4 regions of the Bacillus sp. SCT118 genome follow, and region 1 is predicted to be linked to each of the others. Evidence: predicted binding sites of a transcription regulator. Region 1 holds the regulator's gene; each other region holds the start of a gene.
What was found. Region 1 encodes LexA, which represses DNA repair genes until DNA is damaged. Its sites were predicted from a motif close to CGAACATATGTTCG; they were not measured.
Positions count from the first base shown of each region.

Region 1 (4,213 bases):
TTTGTCACATAAGAGTTTTGATTATAGTATATGCAAAAGAGGAATACGATATTGCCGTATTCCTCTTATATTAGTGAAGTTTGTTATTTCTTTGTTCTCTTTTTAGCTTTTCCGGTGTTACATCATTGCCTTCTGGGTCAATGATTTTCACACTTTTTAACGTGTTCTTCATAGAAGAACGAAAACCTTTCAAGTACTCTTGACGGAGCTTTTGCTGTTCGGCTTTTTCTTCTTCTGTAATAACGCCAGCTTTAGCTTTGGCAGCAAGCTCATTAATTCTGGCAATTTTCGCGTTTGAAATCATGTTAAACTCCTTTATTGCATTTTGTCTATATAGTACTAGATCAAAAAAAGTTTTACAACTGATTCACTCTGCTGTCTCTTCATTCTCTATGTATTCCTGAAAACGCCGGTGAACGGTTGCTTTAGAGACATCATAGCCAAACCCTCTTAGGGTAGCCGCGATTTCAGCAAACGTCAGTTTATTCGCTCTTAGGCGGACGATCTCAGAGATTGGCACCTCTATTTTTTCTTTTCCACTGTTCTCATGTTGGTTTTTTAAGTTTTTTTGCGGTTTAAAACCGTTTTTTACTGCACGCTTCATTCCCCGTCTGATTTTCATGTTGTGAATCTTTCGCTGATACTCTTCCACAATGCTGACGATTTCCAAGACCATTGAGTCAGCCTCCGATAACTCCAGTTCACCTCTGTGAGCCGTTGTATAGACTTTCACACCTTCTCTGTAAATACAATGAAGCAGTGCGATTTTTGCGTTTCCCCGCCCGAGCCTTGTCTCGTCTTGAACCAAAATGACATCAATTCCAGCGTTCTTAATCTCATCAAGCAGCTCAAATACACCATCCCGATCCATTTCATATCCGCTGGCTTTTTCTGAAATCACTTTGACCACTTCCATGCCGTTCTCCGCTGCAATGGCCGTAAGCTCCTCCTCCTGCCGCTTTAATGACGTTTCCTGCTGTTCTTTATTTGTGCTTACACGGGCATAAATGAGTGCTTTCATTTTATCTCTCTTTCCTCTCTATCTTACAGTTGCCAATTCATATGCATCCTGATGCTTCTTTTTCAATGGGATCACTAACTCATCACCCGGCTGGATATCAGATGTCTGTAGTTGATTTTTATCAGCTACCCATTCAATAAAATCATTTTTGTTTATCTTTTTTGTATCTGCTACCTGATCAGCAATTGACCAAAGTGTGTCGCCTTGCTGGACTTCTATTTTAACATACTGATTAAGCTCCTGGCCGCTGCTTGTATATGACAGCATAAGGATAACCGCGCTCAAAATCACTGTGAACAGACCGACAAAAATAATAGATTCTTTACTCATGATCATAACCCCCAACAGGAATGTTTGTTCGCATTTTTATAATTTCAGTATATACGAACAAACGTTTCTGTCAATTGTTTTTTCGAACCTATGTTTGTACTGTAAGGAAAATCATGCTATAATCTTCTTAAAATCGACGTTTTGAGGTGCGAAAAATGACGAAGCTATCAAAAAGGCAACTTGATATCCTCCGTTTTATTAAAGCAGAGGTTAAATCAAAAGGATATCCGCCTTCCGTTAGAGAGATCGGAGAGGCTGTCGGGCTTGCGTCCAGCTCTACTGTCCACGGCCATTTGGCCCGCTTGGAAACAAAAGGACTGATCAGACGGGATCCGACAAAACCAAGAGCAATAGAAATTCTTGATGAAGAAGTAGACATTCCGCAAAGCCAGGTCGTTAATGTACCGGTCATCGGGAAAGTCACGGCGGGATCTCCTATTACAGCAGTAGAAAATATTGAAGAATATTTTCCGCTCCCTGACCGCATGGTTCCTCCAGACGAGCATGTATTTATGCTGGAGATTATGGGAGACAGTATGATAGATGCCGGTATTCTCGATAAGGACTATGTCATCGTTAAACAGCAAAACACAGCGAACAATGGGGAAATTGTAGTTGCGATGACAGAAGATGATGAAGCAACTGTAAAACGATTCTATAAAGAGGATACCCACATTCGCTTGCAGCCTGAGAACCCAACGATGGAACCTATCATTTTGCAGAATGTCAGCATTCTAGGGAAAGTGATTGGCGTGTTCAGAACCGTCCATTAATCTATTGATCTATCAGATGCATGAAATAACCCCCTCTTCCTTTACGGAGAGGGGGTTTGTTGTTCAAAAAAAGCAGGCTCGCCCTGACTTTTGGGTGCGAGCCTGAATAGGAGGAAAAAGAACATCATGTTTACACCATAATTATCCACCAAAAGATTGTTGAAGTCAAGAAATTTTCTTTCCTTCAGGAAACTTTTATCAAAATATGAACGTTTAGAATATTAGACGCTATCTTCTTAAAAACGTTTCATTTTTTAGGTCGTGGAAGGATGCGGTTTCATATTTATTAAGGGGCGAGGCAATTGAAATATAATGAAAATTTAGTACACAGTTTAATTAGTTCATATTTCTGTTAAAACAGCTCGCTTTCTTCATATAAAATGTAATGTGTATTTCAATTTCACCTTCACCCAATCACTTGTGCAGTTCAAAAGATATGGCATCGTTGAACAAGTCGGGTAGAAACCTTCCCCAAACATAAAGTCTCCCCCAACACCCTTCTTTCAATTTAACCTTATATGAAATATGGTTGTGATATCAAAAGGCCGTTTCATCATAAAAGTGCATATGCGTTTTTTCTTGTTTGTAATATCGAAGCCTGTCTTGAAGGGTTCCGGTATGAAATTCAAATTTGTGGCCGTCAGGGTCGGTAAAATAAATTGATTTTCGATCGCGTTCATCTCGTTCTCTGCCAGGCAAAATATTGACATGTTGTCTTTTTAATTTAGCTGACACCTCCTCAAATTCATGATCTTCAATTGTAAAAGCAATATGGGTATAAGAAAGCTTAATGTCATTTCTCGGGATGTCTGGTTCTTCATTAAGAGCTAGCCAGATGCCGTTCATATCAAAATATGCAGTTGTTCTTCCCTTTACCAATAGCTTTGCACCAAACACTTTTTGATAAAAATCAATCGATGTATCCAAATGCGAAACTGAAAATAGCAAGTGATTGATTCCTTTTATCTCCACAAATCATTCCCCCCTTGAAAGCTGATCATCCACATATACGACTTTTTCATAAGAAAGTTTCATACAGCTGAAAAAAATACCAGTGTAAACAAAAACGGACTGTTTAAAATAGTAACATGACATTATGAATGGTTTTGAATTGCATTATTTATCACTTGTTTACGCCCAAGAATTTCCTTCAAAAAATAACAATTTAGGTGGTCAAATGAAACATATCATTGCGCTTGCTTCAAAGATTGCTTTCACTCTCGCCCTTTTATATGTGATTTTGGACAGAGTCTATCACGCATCCTTTTTAAGTGTGATGTTTATTGCACTTTTCTTAGGTTTTGTTTCTTATCTTTCTGGTGACATGCTCGTCTTACCCAGAACAAACAATATTACAGCTTCATTGGCTGACTTTGGCCTTTCATTCGTTATTCTTTGGGTATTTGTTTTAACCCAAACAAGAAACGATTTCTCACCATTTGGAGCAGCTCTCCTTTCTGCTGCCTGTCTTACTGTTTTTGAATACTTTTTTCATCGGTATTTACTGAAAAATGTACTTGATGAAAATTTCCGAAATGAACTGTCAGCGAGAGATAACACGTTGCAGTATCAAACGGAAGCCGCGGACGAGCTGTTTCCCGAAACGAATGAGAAGCATAAAGAATAGGAGGCTGTCTTATCGCCTCCTATTTTTCAGTAGCTATTTTTGAGAAAACGGAACATTACTTCTGTAAACTCATAAAACCTCTCATTTTGAGTAACAGCTCTGCTTTTTAAAGAAAAGATGCCGAACAAAGACTTTCGAAAGCCAGTGCTCATTTCTATCTGGATACTTAAACCTGTTTTTGATTTATTTGCAATGTTATTCGGACTAACGCCCGCATGTGGATGGTCCGTATTGAGCAATACAGCAGGAAAACCGGCATGCTGCAATTTCTCAACTAAATCCGCCGCTCTTACGCGATCTGTACCGCCGACTTCGATCTGCTGATCTTCTTCTGCGTACCCGTGTAATGAAATGACATATTCATGGTTTCCCGTCATTTTAAGGGCCCGAGGTTCATCAAAGTGCGTGCTCGTAATGTGCAGGACTGAGTTTCCTGCCGATTTTAAGCCTTCAAATAAATAC
Region 1 is NZ_CP191225.1:2,142,128-2,146,340, forward strand. It holds gene ACQVGT_RS11110 (DUF896 domain-containing protein) at 71-304, opposite strand; gene ACQVGT_RS11115 (YneB family resolvase-like protein) at 368-1,021, opposite strand; gene yneA (cell division suppressor protein YneA) at 1,040-1,357, opposite strand; gene lexA (transcriptional repressor LexA) at 1,507-2,124, shown strand; partial or broken gene ACQVGT_RS11130 (hypothetical protein) at 2,496-2,753, opposite strand; gene fosB (metallothiol transferase FosB) at 2,662-3,096, opposite strand; gene ACQVGT_RS11140 (YndM family protein) at 3,302-3,751, shown strand; gene pghL (gamma-polyglutamate hydrolase PghL) at 3,778-4,213, opposite strand, start outside.

Region 2 (4,213 bases), 600 kb from region 1:
ATGATTTAAGTAGCGATAATTGAGTACCGAATACATTTGCTCTAATTGCCAATCTGTAGCGCGGGGTTTGCCGTTAACCGGTTTAAACAGATCATCAATGAACAGCACATCCGCCTGCTTCATCCGGTTCAGCTTCGCTTCTAATAGGGCAAAATCATTTTTCAGATCAGTAAAGCCTTCCACGAACGGAAAATAAATGACAGGCACATAGCATGTTCTCATTAATTCGTTGGCAGCGGCAGTCAAAAGGTGTGTTTTCCCTGATCCAGGCTGTCCTAAAAGAGCAATGCTGTTTTTTCGGCAATCCTTGATTTGTTCATAATCGGCAACATACTCTTTTGTACACTCAAATGCGTCTTTTATGGCCTGCGGCTTTCCCTCCGTGCGGAATTCCTTGAAGCCCAGCTGTCTGAAAGCGTGGGTAATCTCACTTGCACCCAGCAGCCGCTTCACTTTCCGTTCTGCCATGCAGCTGCACATCGTCCAAACTTCCAGGCCATTCTGCCTGACGAGATAACCTCCCTGATCCTTGCAGCGTAGGCAATCATACCTACTTACGTCTGATTCGGCCGGTTTGTCCACCAGTAATGGACGTCTCCCTCTTCTCAGCTCGTCCAAAATCTGTTCGATTGTTCGTTTTGTCATGTTTTTTCATCCTCTCATTCTGAATTGCGGCATTCTTTTTGGCTTGCTGCGCGAAAAATCGATCTTCAATGAATTTCGAGCAGTAGCGAAAAGCCTTGATTGTTTCAGAAGCGGCGGTCCGCCGGTTTTCAAAAGCCTGAAAGCATTCTTCAAGCCATTTGATTGTTTGCGTGACAGGAACGCCGATGGCAACAATGCGGGCGATGGCTTGATAATCTCTTGAGGAAGGATACACGGTGCGTCCTTCTTGAGCCGACCGTAATTGTGTAAACCGCTTCGCAATGTGATCCACTGCATCATCAGCAGCAGTATATTTGTTTGTTTTATCTATATCTGTACGGTCGTTTGTGTCCGGTGTCTGCGGCGAAAATGGCCGTTCTTTTAGACTCCCGTGTACAGTATTGTCCGATCTGAAGCTGAATTTTTTGGAATGCTTTACCGAAATCATCAGTCCGTATGGCGCACGGACGGCCTTTATGTAATCATGGTTTTCGAGAAGCTCCAGCCATCTTCTGACGGTTTTTTCACTTACGCCGAAGACTGCCGCCATTTCTCTCGCTTTTAACGGCTTATGGCCAAGGACGATGCCCCAGCTTACGCCGTCTTTTTCGGTTTCTTTTGTTGTTGAGCTGATAAACCAGAGAAACAGCCATAGCGCCGGGCCAATTTTGTCATAATGTTCTGAATTCAGTAACCCTGAATACGTCGGAAAAGGATAGCTTTTATCGTTTTTCATTGTACGCCGCTTCTCCTTTTAACATCATGTATGCTTGAAACTGTTCCTGCGTTTCAAAGTGAAACACCGGAAGTCCGCAAGCGGTGAACGAAATGGTGCCGCCGGATTGTACGAGATGGCGCTGATCTATGGGATTTTCACTAAAAACGATTTGGATCGGATACATGTGATCACTCTCCTGATCTTTTTTTGATACATTTTGTATCGGATGTTACCAAGTATAAACGATACAAACTGTATCATCAAGTTATTTTTGATACTTTTTTTATCATAACTTTATTTTGATACATATTGTATCTATAATCATAAGTAACTTAGGGAGTTTAAAAAAGAGAGGTCATAGTATGATAGGCGGCAGATTGAAGAGTCTCAGAGGGAAAAGGACACAGGAAGAAATCGCATCACACATCGGTGTGTCACGGGCACGATATTCCCACTATGAAAACGGGCGAAGCGAACCTGATTACGACACACTCCAAAAGCTGGCTGATTACTTTCAAGTAACGACTGATTACTTATTAACGGGAAAAGACAAAAAATCCGATGACGATATGTTCTCAGATCCGGACCTGCAGCTTGCATACCGCGATATGCAGGATTTTTCCCCAGAAAGCAAACAGCAGGCCATCGAATTTATCAACTATTTAAAAGAAAAAGAGAAAAACCGCAAACCGAAAAATAAATAAATCGTTCTCTGTTCTCTAAAACATATAAAAAGTAGACCGATATAAAGAAAAAAGTGTTTATTTTTTAAAGAAAAGGGAAAGATTTCTACACTACTTTCCAGTCCTATACGGGCTTTTCTTTCTCGCTAAAACAGAACAAATGTTCGAAAGGGAGTATTCAATTGGGCGATTACTTATCACATCTGGAGGAATACGTTAAAAATTTATACGGCCGGCTGGGCATCACATCCCCTCATCACATTGACATGCTGAAAATCGCAAAGGATCTGGATATTTGGGTGCATTTTGAGGATATGGGGAGCATGATGGTGAAATACGACGGCATGTACAGTATCGTATTGAACCAAAAAAAGTCACGGGAAGAGCAATGGGAGGATTTTGGCCATGAGCTGTGCCACGTGTTAAAGCATGCAGGCAATCATTTTCAGATGAACAAGCTCTTCAGAGAGCTTCAGGAATTTCAGGCAAATCAATTTATGTACCACTTCTGTGTGCCAACCTTTATGCTGTTGCAGATGGAACTGCCGCAATGGAGAAGCCAGGCACTCGCCACAATTTCGGCGGTATTCCGGGTAACAAAGGAATTTGCTGATAAAAGGCTTGACATGTTTGAACGGCGTAAAGCAGGTATTCAATTTCAGAAGCGGCTCGCTTATTTATTATCCCACAAGCGGCCACATGCGTACGAGGAAGGCGATCAGCAGCACTTGCATGTTGCTGAGGAAAAAGCGTTATATCATATTGGCAAAAACATCTGATCAAATACGGGCTAAGGATATATTCCTCAGCCCAGAAGAGAACCTAACATTTCGACATTGGGGGAACTGTATTATGCAGCCACATGGGCGCCGGTTTAAGATGAGGCGCAGATGCGAACGCAATCGGAGCCGGGATATACCTGAATTCACCCCGGCCGTCAAAGGCTTCCCCATGTGCCCATCTTCCTTGTGAGCTTTCATCCCCCCTGGAAAAGTTAAACAGGTCATAGGAGACTTCCTGCTTTTCGAGCTCACGCGGAAACGTCGTCGGGACGACAATATCCCGTTCTCTTTCCTCCAGCTCTTTAATGGCCGCGTACCACATATTTTGATGATAGGTATCCCTTGCAATCAAAAATGACAGCATATCTCTTACCCCTGGATCATCGGTCATGGCATAAAGCCGTGTCACCTGAAGGCGTCCTTGGGCCTCCGCATTTAAGTTAGCGCGAAAATCGGCCAGCAGGTTTCCGCTTGAGATAATGTATTTTGCATTCCACGGATAGCCCTCACTATCTGATGCCATCGCCCCCAATCCGGACACAATCGCGTGCTGAGGATTCATCCCTGACATGACTGCTGCGATAGCGGGATTGCTTTTATAAGCATCCTCCTGTACATCCGCGGGTGCATTGTCCAGAAGCCTGGAAATCATCGTTGCCAGCATTTCTACGTGCCCAATCTCTTCGGTCCCCACATCATATAACAAATCTTTATACTTAGCATCCGCCCTGCAGTTAAACCCTTGAAACAAATACTGCATCATGACGCTAATTTCACCGAATTGGCCGCCGAGCACCTCTTGAAGTTTTTTCGCATAAACCGGATCGGGATGAGCTGGCTTTGCTTGATATTGAAGCTCTTTTATATGATAAAACATGAATCATTCCTCCCCACACTTTCGCACAACCCCAGCGTATGAAGGAATAGGCCCACCGTGCAGGTCCCGTCTAGTTTTATTTATAAAAGCCAAGCTTGACGGCTTCCACATATCGATCAAACAAATCGTTTTGTATGTAGCTTTTATCACGGCACCCAAAATTGCGGAATAGCGCGTTTCGCTGCGCCGTGCTTACCTCCAATTGCAGTCCCATTTCTCTTTTCGTCCGATTGACAATATTGTTTGGGTGTACACCTGCCAGGCGGTCTTTCTCATTAGTGAGCTCGGCGCTAAAACCCGCTTCATTCAGACGCTCACAAATGAGCTTGGCTTTTTTACGATCCGCCCCGCCGACCAATGTATGCGGGATTTTCGGATCATAATACCCGTGAAACGCTAATGCGTAATGGTGGGCATTCACTTTTTCTAAAGCCAGCGGCTCATCAAAACGAATGCTAGTGAGATGCAAGGAACGGTTGTTTCGCTGCTTTAGACCCTCAAACAAATA
Region 2 is NZ_CP191225.1:2,742,545-2,746,757, forward strand. It holds gene ACQVGT_RS13960 (ATP-binding protein) at 1-645, opposite strand, end outside; gene ACQVGT_RS13965 (hypothetical protein) at 551-1,381, opposite strand; gene ACQVGT_RS13970 (YjzJ family protein) at 1,368-1,547, opposite strand; gene xre (HTH-type transcriptional regulator Xre) at 1,726-2,067, shown strand; gene ACQVGT_RS13980 (ImmA/IrrE family metallo-endopeptidase) at 2,229-2,825, shown strand; gene ACQVGT_RS13985 (manganese catalase) at 2,869-3,705, opposite strand; gene ACQVGT_RS13990 (poly-gamma-glutamate hydrolase family protein) at 3,782-4,213, opposite strand, start outside.
Region 2: ACQVGT_RS13980 (ImmA/IrrE family metallo-endopeptidase) is a predicted target of LexA. The motif match lies at 2,200-2,213, and genes of this name have one in related genera.

Region 3 (4,213 bases), 730 kb from region 1:
TGTTTAAACGAGCTGTCAGTAAGCTCTCCTGTATGTTTATCGAGCACCATCAGCCTTGAAGCATCACGCTGCTCCAACGGTACTTGTGCAATTAAACGTTCTGGTAGTTCAAAATCAAATAAATCGACTTTCATGATGATTTCACCTTTATTCTAGTCTTTTGTTATTTCATTCTGCCAAAAAGATTAAGCAAAATTGATAATACCACACTTATAATAATACAAATGACAACCGGGAAGAAAAACGTGACATTTCCTTTTTTTACAAAAATATCTCCCGGCATCTTGCCGACAAAATGCAAAACTGCTCCGATAATAAGCAAAACAGCACCAAGAATCATAATGATCTTAGGAAATTCAGTCATATCGGGGAGCCTCCATTTGGAAATGATGATAAACGGCCGGTGTCACGATCCTTCCACGCGGCGTTCTTTGTATAAATCCAATTTGCAGCAGATATGGTTCATATACGTCTTCAATCGTATGCGATTCCTCGCCGATGGTAGCTGAAATCGTATCAAGGCCTACTGGGCCGCCGTTGAATTTTTCGATCATGCCCATCAGCAGCTTATGATCAATATGATCCAAACCGAGGCGGTCAACCTGAAGCCGCTCCAGCGCATTCTGAGAAATGTCTTCCGTAATCCTGCTGTCACCCAGCACTTGGGCGAAATCGCGCACCCTTCTCAGCAGGCGGTTCGCCACGCGGGGCGTCCCTCTCGATCTTCTTGCAATTTCAAGAGCCGACGGTTTATCAATCTCAACCTCGAATACATCAGCGGTTCTTGTGACAATATCCGCCAGTTCTTCTTGTGTATAGTACTCAAGGCGAGACATCACGCCGAATCTGTCTCTTAAAGGAGCCGTCAAAAGCCCCACCCTCGTCGTGGCTCCCACCAGCGTAAAAGGCGGAAGGTCGAGCCGAACCGAGCGGGCAGATGGGCCTTTGCCAATCACAATGTCCAGGCAAAAGTCTTCCATTGCAGGATAAAGCACCTCTTCGATCGATCTGTGCAGCCTATGTATTTCATCAATAAATAATACATCTCCCGGTTCCAGCGCCGTTAATATAGCAGCCAAATCACCAGGCCTTTCAATCGCAGGCCCTGATGTCGTCCGCAATTCCACTCCCATTTCATTGGCTACAATGGAAGCAAGCGTTGTTTTTCCGAGTCCGGGCGGCCCGTACAGAAGAACATGATCCAGCGTCTCCTGTCTCATTTTCGCCGCATCTATAAACACGCGCAAATTTTCTTTTACCTTATGCTGCCCGATATACTGTGCCAGATTTTGCGGCCTCAGGCTTTGCTCTATCACTGATTCATGGTTGTCTGCTTCACTTGAGACGAGCCGTTCATCCATGAACATCACCTTACTTTAATAGTTTTTGTAATGCTTTTTTCACATATTGGTCTGTTGTCAGCCCAATTTCTTCTTTAAGGTGAGGAAGCACCTTTTTGATTTCTTTTTCAGCATATCCGAGAACCCTGAGGGCTTCAAGTGCTTCTTCAAGAGCCGTTTCCGCTGTTTGCTTTTCAAGCCTTTCTTCATGATTAAACAGATTTTCAATCATTTCAGGCACAACATCTGCCAGCTTTCCTTTTAAATCTAGAATAATCTGGCGTGCGGTTTTCTTTCCTACTCCAGGAAACTTGACCAAAAAAGCTTCATCCTCATTTTCAATTGCTTGGATGACCGCTCCGGGATCACCCGAGCCCAAGATGGCAAGTGCTCCTTTCGGGCCAATTCCGGTCACGTTTAACAGCTTTGTAAAGAGCGCCTTCTCCTCTCTTGTTGAAAAACCGTAAAGCGAAAAAGCATCCTCTCTGATATGATGGTATGTAAAAATCGTTTCTTGGCTTCTCTCCTTATATATAAACGGATTCGGCGTGAAAATCTGATAGCCGATGCCGCCGTTCTCTATGACAATATATTGGGGAGATACATAATCAATCGTCCCTTTAACAAATTCAATCACGCAAATTCACCTCTTTGACTGTTCTTCATTGTACCATAAAAACAGCCAAAGTCTTATAGAAAAGTTAACATATGTTCGCTTCTCTCTCATTCTTTCACGAAAAAAAAGACATGAATACATGTCTTCAATCAGCGGACGCTACCCGCTGTATGTCTTCATATGTTCGATGACATCCTCAAACTCCGCTTTTGTCCGAAATGGAATGCCTTTCAGCAGATTTTTTTGCATATGGCTTTCCAGCCTTTCTAAATCAATTTGAAAAAAAGACTGAATTGGTTCGGAAGCTGGCTCAGGCCGCCCATGAAAAGTGGAAATCACTCCATTATCCGATACACCGATATACCCGTTGACCTTGCTGAGCGGAGAAATATCGTCCATTTGCTTCCGGAAGAGCACATATCCCTTTTTTTGTTCCACAAGCGTCCATCCGGCATAAGCTGCCCAAAAATCATCCATAGAAAACACTTTTTCATGCTTATGCTCAATGCTGACATCGCCGTCCAAATACACCTTTTCAAGCTGCACATGCACCTGCAGCGGCTCATAGTGCTCCACTTCCGCGCCAAGTGCGCGGGAAGGAGCTCCTATTAAAAATACTGCCGCTGAGCAAAGAATGCCCAGCAAAAGATACGCCGTGCTGAATCGTTTCACCCTCTACACCTCTTTGCACACGTTTATGATTAGTTTGACCAAAGAGGCTACTGCTTAACCGTTTTATCAAAATTTGTCTGCACATTTTCCCTGACAAACCGTTCCTCCGTATACACACCTGTGCTTTGCTCAGAAATTGTCAAGAATCGCGTCAGAAAGGCACTGAAAAAATACAATGCCGCAAAGATCCAAATCACGCCGCCTGCACCGAGCGGCCCAATGAAAAGACTCACGATGCCCGGCGCGATAAACGCACATAAACCAGATCCCAAATTCAACACTGACATGGCAGCACCTTTATTATCAGGTGCAAGCGTCGGCAAAAGCGCGCTTAATGGAACGTACCCTGCTAAAGCCGCGCCGTAGCAGCAGGCGATAATCATGAGCACCCAATACTGATGCCCGATCAGCTGAGGCGTGTAATACAGCGCCAGCGTAAAAATACCGCATCCGACACCGCCAAACCACATGACCGTATTGCGCCAGCCAAGTCTATCTCCGACTGCACCGAAAATGATATTAAACACAATATTCACAAAAAACAGCGTCCCCCATATTTGCAGCCATTCCGAAACCGAATACCCGTATCGTGCTAAATAAGTAGGAAGAAAGATGGCAAATCCAAATTGTCCTATCGCATTAATCGTCTTGACCACTCCGCCGATGCCTACCTTTGGGTTTTCAAACATAATCGTAAATGCCTTCGACAGTTCTTTCCATTTCGGCTGATCTTGTTTTTGTATCGGAGTAAATTTATCTTTGTTAAAAAATAAGGCAAGAATTCCGCCTGCCGCCACAAACAGTAAAGCGCTCCAAAGCGTATTGATTTCTCCAAAGGCCGGAACTGCATAGCTGGAATAGAACGGGCCGAGCACGTTAAGGCCGCACGTAAACATAAACCAAAACCAGCCGACGGCTTTGCCGAGAATATTTTGAGAGGTGCTGTATGACACCCATACGAGAAAAGAGTATGCAAACAGCGGATATCCCAAGCCTCTAAGAGCATAGCTGCCCAAGAGAGCCGGATAATACATATGAGGAATCGCCCAGCCGATAAAAGCGGCCGAACCGAGGATAAATGCAAGCAATCCGACAGTCATCGTTTTTCTCGGCCCCCAAGTTTGGACAAACGTTCCTGAAAGCCAAGCTGAGATGGTGACAGCAATGCCGTACATGGTAAATAACGATGCGGATTGCTGCATACTGAGACCATGATCAACGAGAAAAGGAGACAGCCAGCCTTGCTCGAGGCCGTCTCCAACCATAAAGATGACAACGCCAATATAACCCCAAACCATGTGAGAAGGAATTCCGATTTTGTTCAAAACATTTCCTTTAGCATGTACTGTATTCATTTTCTCCACCGCCTACTTAAAGTATCAATGGAGTATATACCCAAGCTTGCTGAATTGTAATCCTGTTAGATTAAAAAGCGATTTTTTCAGTGTGCTCAATGCTGACAGGCATGCCAAAAGCAAGCGATTGCTGTGCTGCTCTGGCGATCCTTCCGGCCTGTAAACCGTCATTGCCGGTGCAGGGAGTCTCCTGGTTTGTGCCGATCGCTTCTGCAAAACGGAGAATCTCC
Region 3 is NZ_CP191225.1:1,415,538-1,419,750, reverse strand. It holds gene queA (tRNA preQ1(34) S-adenosylmethionine ribosyltransferase-isomerase QueA) at 1-134, opposite strand, end outside; gene ACQVGT_RS07160 (DUF2905 domain-containing protein) at 164-364, opposite strand; gene ruvB (Holliday junction branch migration DNA helicase RuvB) at 357-1,361, opposite strand; gene ruvA (Holliday junction branch migration protein RuvA) at 1,372-1,977, opposite strand; gene bofC (sporulation cell-cell signaling protein BofC) at 2,116-2,628, opposite strand; gene ACQVGT_RS07140 (MFS transporter) at 2,676-3,983, opposite strand; gene iolG (inositol 2-dehydrogenase) at 4,054-4,213, opposite strand, start outside.
Region 3: ruvA (Holliday junction branch migration protein RuvA) is a predicted target of LexA. The motif match lies at 2,042-2,055, and genes of this name have one in related genera.

Region 4 (4,213 bases), 400 kb from region 1:
GGCGAAAACCGTTTTGCAAAATGGACAATGGGAAATTGCGTCGCCAACACAACGATTGCGTTTAATGTCAGCATCAGCCCATACAGCTTCGTTCCATTGCTGATCAAGGGGTTCTGTGCCATATACTGAGGGAATGTGGAACTGAATTGTGAGTAGCCGAAGGTGCATAGCGTAATGCCGACCAAAGCAATGGTAAAAAGATAATCCTTTTGCGTGACCATAAACGCTTCCCGCACGCTCATATTTCGGGACTGGGCTGGTGCTGATAAGGATGGATGTTTTTTAAATTGGAGGGCAAGCACAATTCCGTATAGTCCGTAAATGACTGCAGGCACCAAAAAGGGCGTAGTCGATTGCGATGAGCCGAAATATAGGCCAAGCACAGGTCCGAAGACAACGCCGATATTAATAGCTGCATAGCGTAAATTAAAAACTAGCAGTCTCGTTTTTTCTTCTGTCATATCAGACAGCAAGGCCTTTGAAGCGGGCTCAAACAGTGATTTGCAAAGACCGTTTAATGCGTTAACTACAAAAAACACCCAGAGATGAGATGCCGCCGCAAAGCCTGCAAATACCAGCATCCATCCGAAAATCGATACAAGCATCATGTTTTTTCTGCCGAATTTATCTGAGATATATCCGCCGTAAAAGCTTGCGAGGATGCCGACTGATGAGCTCGCGGCAATGACCAGCCCTGCATAGGAAGCTGATGCGCCTTGGACGGCTGTCAAATAAATCGCTAAAAAAGGAATGCTCATCGATGTTGCCATTCTGCCGAAAATGGTTCCGATTATAATTGTCCAGCTGATCGGGTGGATATCTTTCCATTTCTTCATGAATTATATTCTCTCCTGTCTATCATATATGAAAAAATTTCCTTCTCCAATAGATCATTCAAAATATTTCGTTTTTGACATGTAGTATGCCTGATTGTATGGATGGCAATATACTATGCGTTGAGGATGCGTGTGGCTGACGGGGTTTACATCTTGAAATTGAAGAAGGAAAATGACGGGATGTCCGATGAAAAGCAAAGCGATTGGTCTGTGAGAGTGTGTTAGTTTAAGCCGCCAGGACGTAGATCATATCGGCAGTGAAACCGGCTATGAGATCAAGATGTAAGCTGAAAACCGATGGACCGCATGACAGAACAAGAGAGCACATCTCTTCGAAAAAGTGTATACGCGTGATCATGGACAGCTTATTCCGTTTTGCGCGAACATTGAGGGAAATTTTATGGGCCATATGAATCTATGGAGCGTGAGAAAATCCTGCTTTTTCTGTAAGCCTGAGACTGTTTATTTGTTTCAGGCGGTGTTTTCAAAGGGAAGCCGCATCAGCGGCTGAAAGAACTGACAGTCATGCGTTTAAGAGAACAGGCCTTGGTTTGTGACATAGTCATAAATGATATCTTCTATATGCGCATGCAAATCCTCATCTGGTTCTTCATTCCGTCTCTCTTGTAGAGCCGCTTTCAGGCTTTGTTTTTCATACGGGCTTAACGGATCTATAGCAACGTTTCTGCCGTATTGCCGCAATGCCTGTTCCATCATTTTTTCGACAAATTTCTCCATCATGACTCTCCTATCCTTATGCTTCGCTTTTATTCTACTAAATGTTTTTCTTCTCTCAAACCCTTGGATCATATTTTCTGTCAGACAAGAATCATTTACCAGTATAAAACGAACATACTTTCGCATATAATGAAAAACGAACATAAGTTCTTTTTAGAGGTGTGTATGATGAAAGAAAAAGTGATTTTTCTCGTTGACATGCAATCGTTTTATGCATCTGTAGAGAAAGCGGAAAATCCACATTTGAAAAATAGGCCCGTCATTGTTTCGGGTGACCCTGAAAAAAGGGGCGGAGTCGTATTGGCTGCCTGCCCGCTGGCGAAACAAAAGGGTGTGGTGAATGCTTCACGGCTGTGGGAGGCGCAGGAAAAGTGTCCTGAGGCTGTTGTGCTCCGGCCGCGTATGCAACGGTATATTGATGTATCACTGCAAATTACGGCCATTCTAGAGGAGTATACAGACCTTGTGGAGCCTTATTCTATCGATGAACAGTTCATGGACATTACAGGCAGCCAGAAGCTGTTTGGGACGCCGATGGAGATCGCGAAAAGCATTCAGGGCAGAATCATGCGGGAGATCGGCGTTTATGCACGGGTCGGAATCGGCCCTAACAAAGCGCTGGCCAAAATTGCGTGTGACAATTTTGCAAAAAAGAATACGAACGGTATTTTTACCTTAACGAAAGAAAATATGAAAACCGAAATGTGGCCGCTCCCGGTGGGCAGCATGTTTGGCGTCGGGAGCCGCATGAAGCATCATTTAAATCGAATGGGCATCAGCACGATCGGCGGGCTCGCGGCTTTTCCGCTCGATCTTTTAAAAAAGAAATGGGGCATTAACGGCCACGTGCTGTGGATGACGGCAAACGGAATCGACTATTCCCCTGTGTCAACTTCGTCTCTGGACGGGCAAAAGGCGATAGGCCATGGAATGACTCTCCCGAGAGACTACGAACACTTTGACAAAGAAATCAAGGTCGTATTGCTTGAGCTGAGTGAAGAAGTGTGCAGGCGAAGCCGAAACGCCGGGGTCATGGGGCAGACGGTGTCAGTGAGCTGCCGGGGTGCTGATTTTGATTGGCCGACGGGCTTCAACCGGCAAGTGAAGCTGGCAGAGCCGACTAATTCTACGCAGGATGTATATGAGGCTGTACGCCGGCTGTTTCTTACATTTTGGGACGGGAAACCTGTCCGCCGTCTCGGTGTCAATCTGTCTCAGCTCTCATCTGATGACATATGGCAGCTCAATTTATTTCAGGATTATGCAAAGAAAATGAGCCTAGGCTATGTGATGGACGGCATTAAAAATCGATTCGGCGACACAGCAATCATCAGGGCGGCGTCACTGACAGCGGCAGGCCAGGCATTTGAACGTGCGGCTAAAATAGGGGGGCATTATAAATGAACGATCATTTAAAAAGGGGCAACCTGCTGTGGGAAGGGAGCAGGATGTTTCTGCCGGAACATAAGCAAAGCCTGCTGGAGAGAAAGCGACTTAAACAGAAGCTGCAAAAGCCGATCCTTGACCCCGATAAGCTGGAAGAGATGAATCAAACGCTTTGCGCCGCGATGGAGTTCGCTCAGGATATCACTGTCAGCTGCTTTCAGGACGGTGAGATTGTCCGCTGCACCGGGAAGATCTGCCGGTATGAAGAGTTTGAAAAAGCAGTATGGATAAAAGGAGACGAGGATCAGCTTTATAAGCTGAGACTTGATCAAGTGCTTGATATTGTGCTGTAAAGTCTCTCCTCCTGCTTGGGGGAGAAATAGGCTAAAATGATGAAACATTGTTCCCTCGGCAGTCTGGAAACGTATGATAAAGGAAAGAAGGCATTTACAATTCCAGCCAGGCAAAATATAATTTTTATATTGTGAGAAAAAGAGCTGACATTCGTTTTGCCAGACGGAGGGAGATCAAATCGTAATGGATATTCGAACAATCACGTCTTCAGATTATGAAATGGTAACGTCTGTACTGAATGAATGGTGGGGCGGCAGACAGCTGAAAGAAAAATTGCCGAGACTATTTTTTGAGCATTTTCAGGACACAAGCTTTATTACATCCGAACATAACAGCATGACGGGATTTTTAATCGGATTTCAATCGCAATCGGATTCTGAAACGGCGTACATTCATTTTTCCGGTGTGCATCCAGATTTCAGAAAAATGCAAATTGGGAAACAATTGTATGATGTATTTATCGAAACAGTAAAACAAAGAGGCTGCACCCGGGTAAAGTGCGTCACTTCACCTGTGAATAAGGTATCAATCGCATATCACACAAAATTGGGGTTTGATATTGAAAAGGGCACCAAGACGGTAAATGGCATCTCAGTGTTTGCAAACTATGATGGCCCAGGCCAAGACAGGGTACTGTTTGTCAAAAACATATGAGGGGGAAATATGATGAATTTTTTATCAAAAACACCTGAGCCTCCTTACTATGCAGTCATTTTTTCTTCTGTCAAAAGCGAAAATGACACAGGATATGGAGAAACAGCGGAGCGGATGGTATCGCTTGCGGCGGATCAGCCTGGATTTTTAGGCGTGGAAAGCGTACGTGAAGCGGATGGAAGGGGCATCACAGTTTCCTATTGGGACAGTATGGACGCAATTAACCATTGGAGGCATCACACTGA
Region 4 is NZ_CP191225.1:1,745,576-1,749,788, forward strand. It holds gene ACQVGT_RS09020 (MDR family MFS transporter) at 1-836, opposite strand, end outside; gene ACQVGT_RS09025 (YqzH family protein) at 1,368-1,574, opposite strand; gene ACQVGT_RS09030 (DNA polymerase IV) at 1,740-2,978, shown strand; gene ACQVGT_RS09035 (YolD-like family protein) at 2,975-3,313, shown strand; gene ACQVGT_RS09040 (GNAT family N-acetyltransferase) at 3,498-3,968, shown strand; gene ACQVGT_RS09045 (antibiotic biosynthesis monooxygenase family protein) at 3,978-4,213, shown strand, end outside.
Region 4: ACQVGT_RS09030 (DNA polymerase IV) is a predicted target of LexA. The motif match lies at 1,684-1,697, and genes of this name have one in related genera.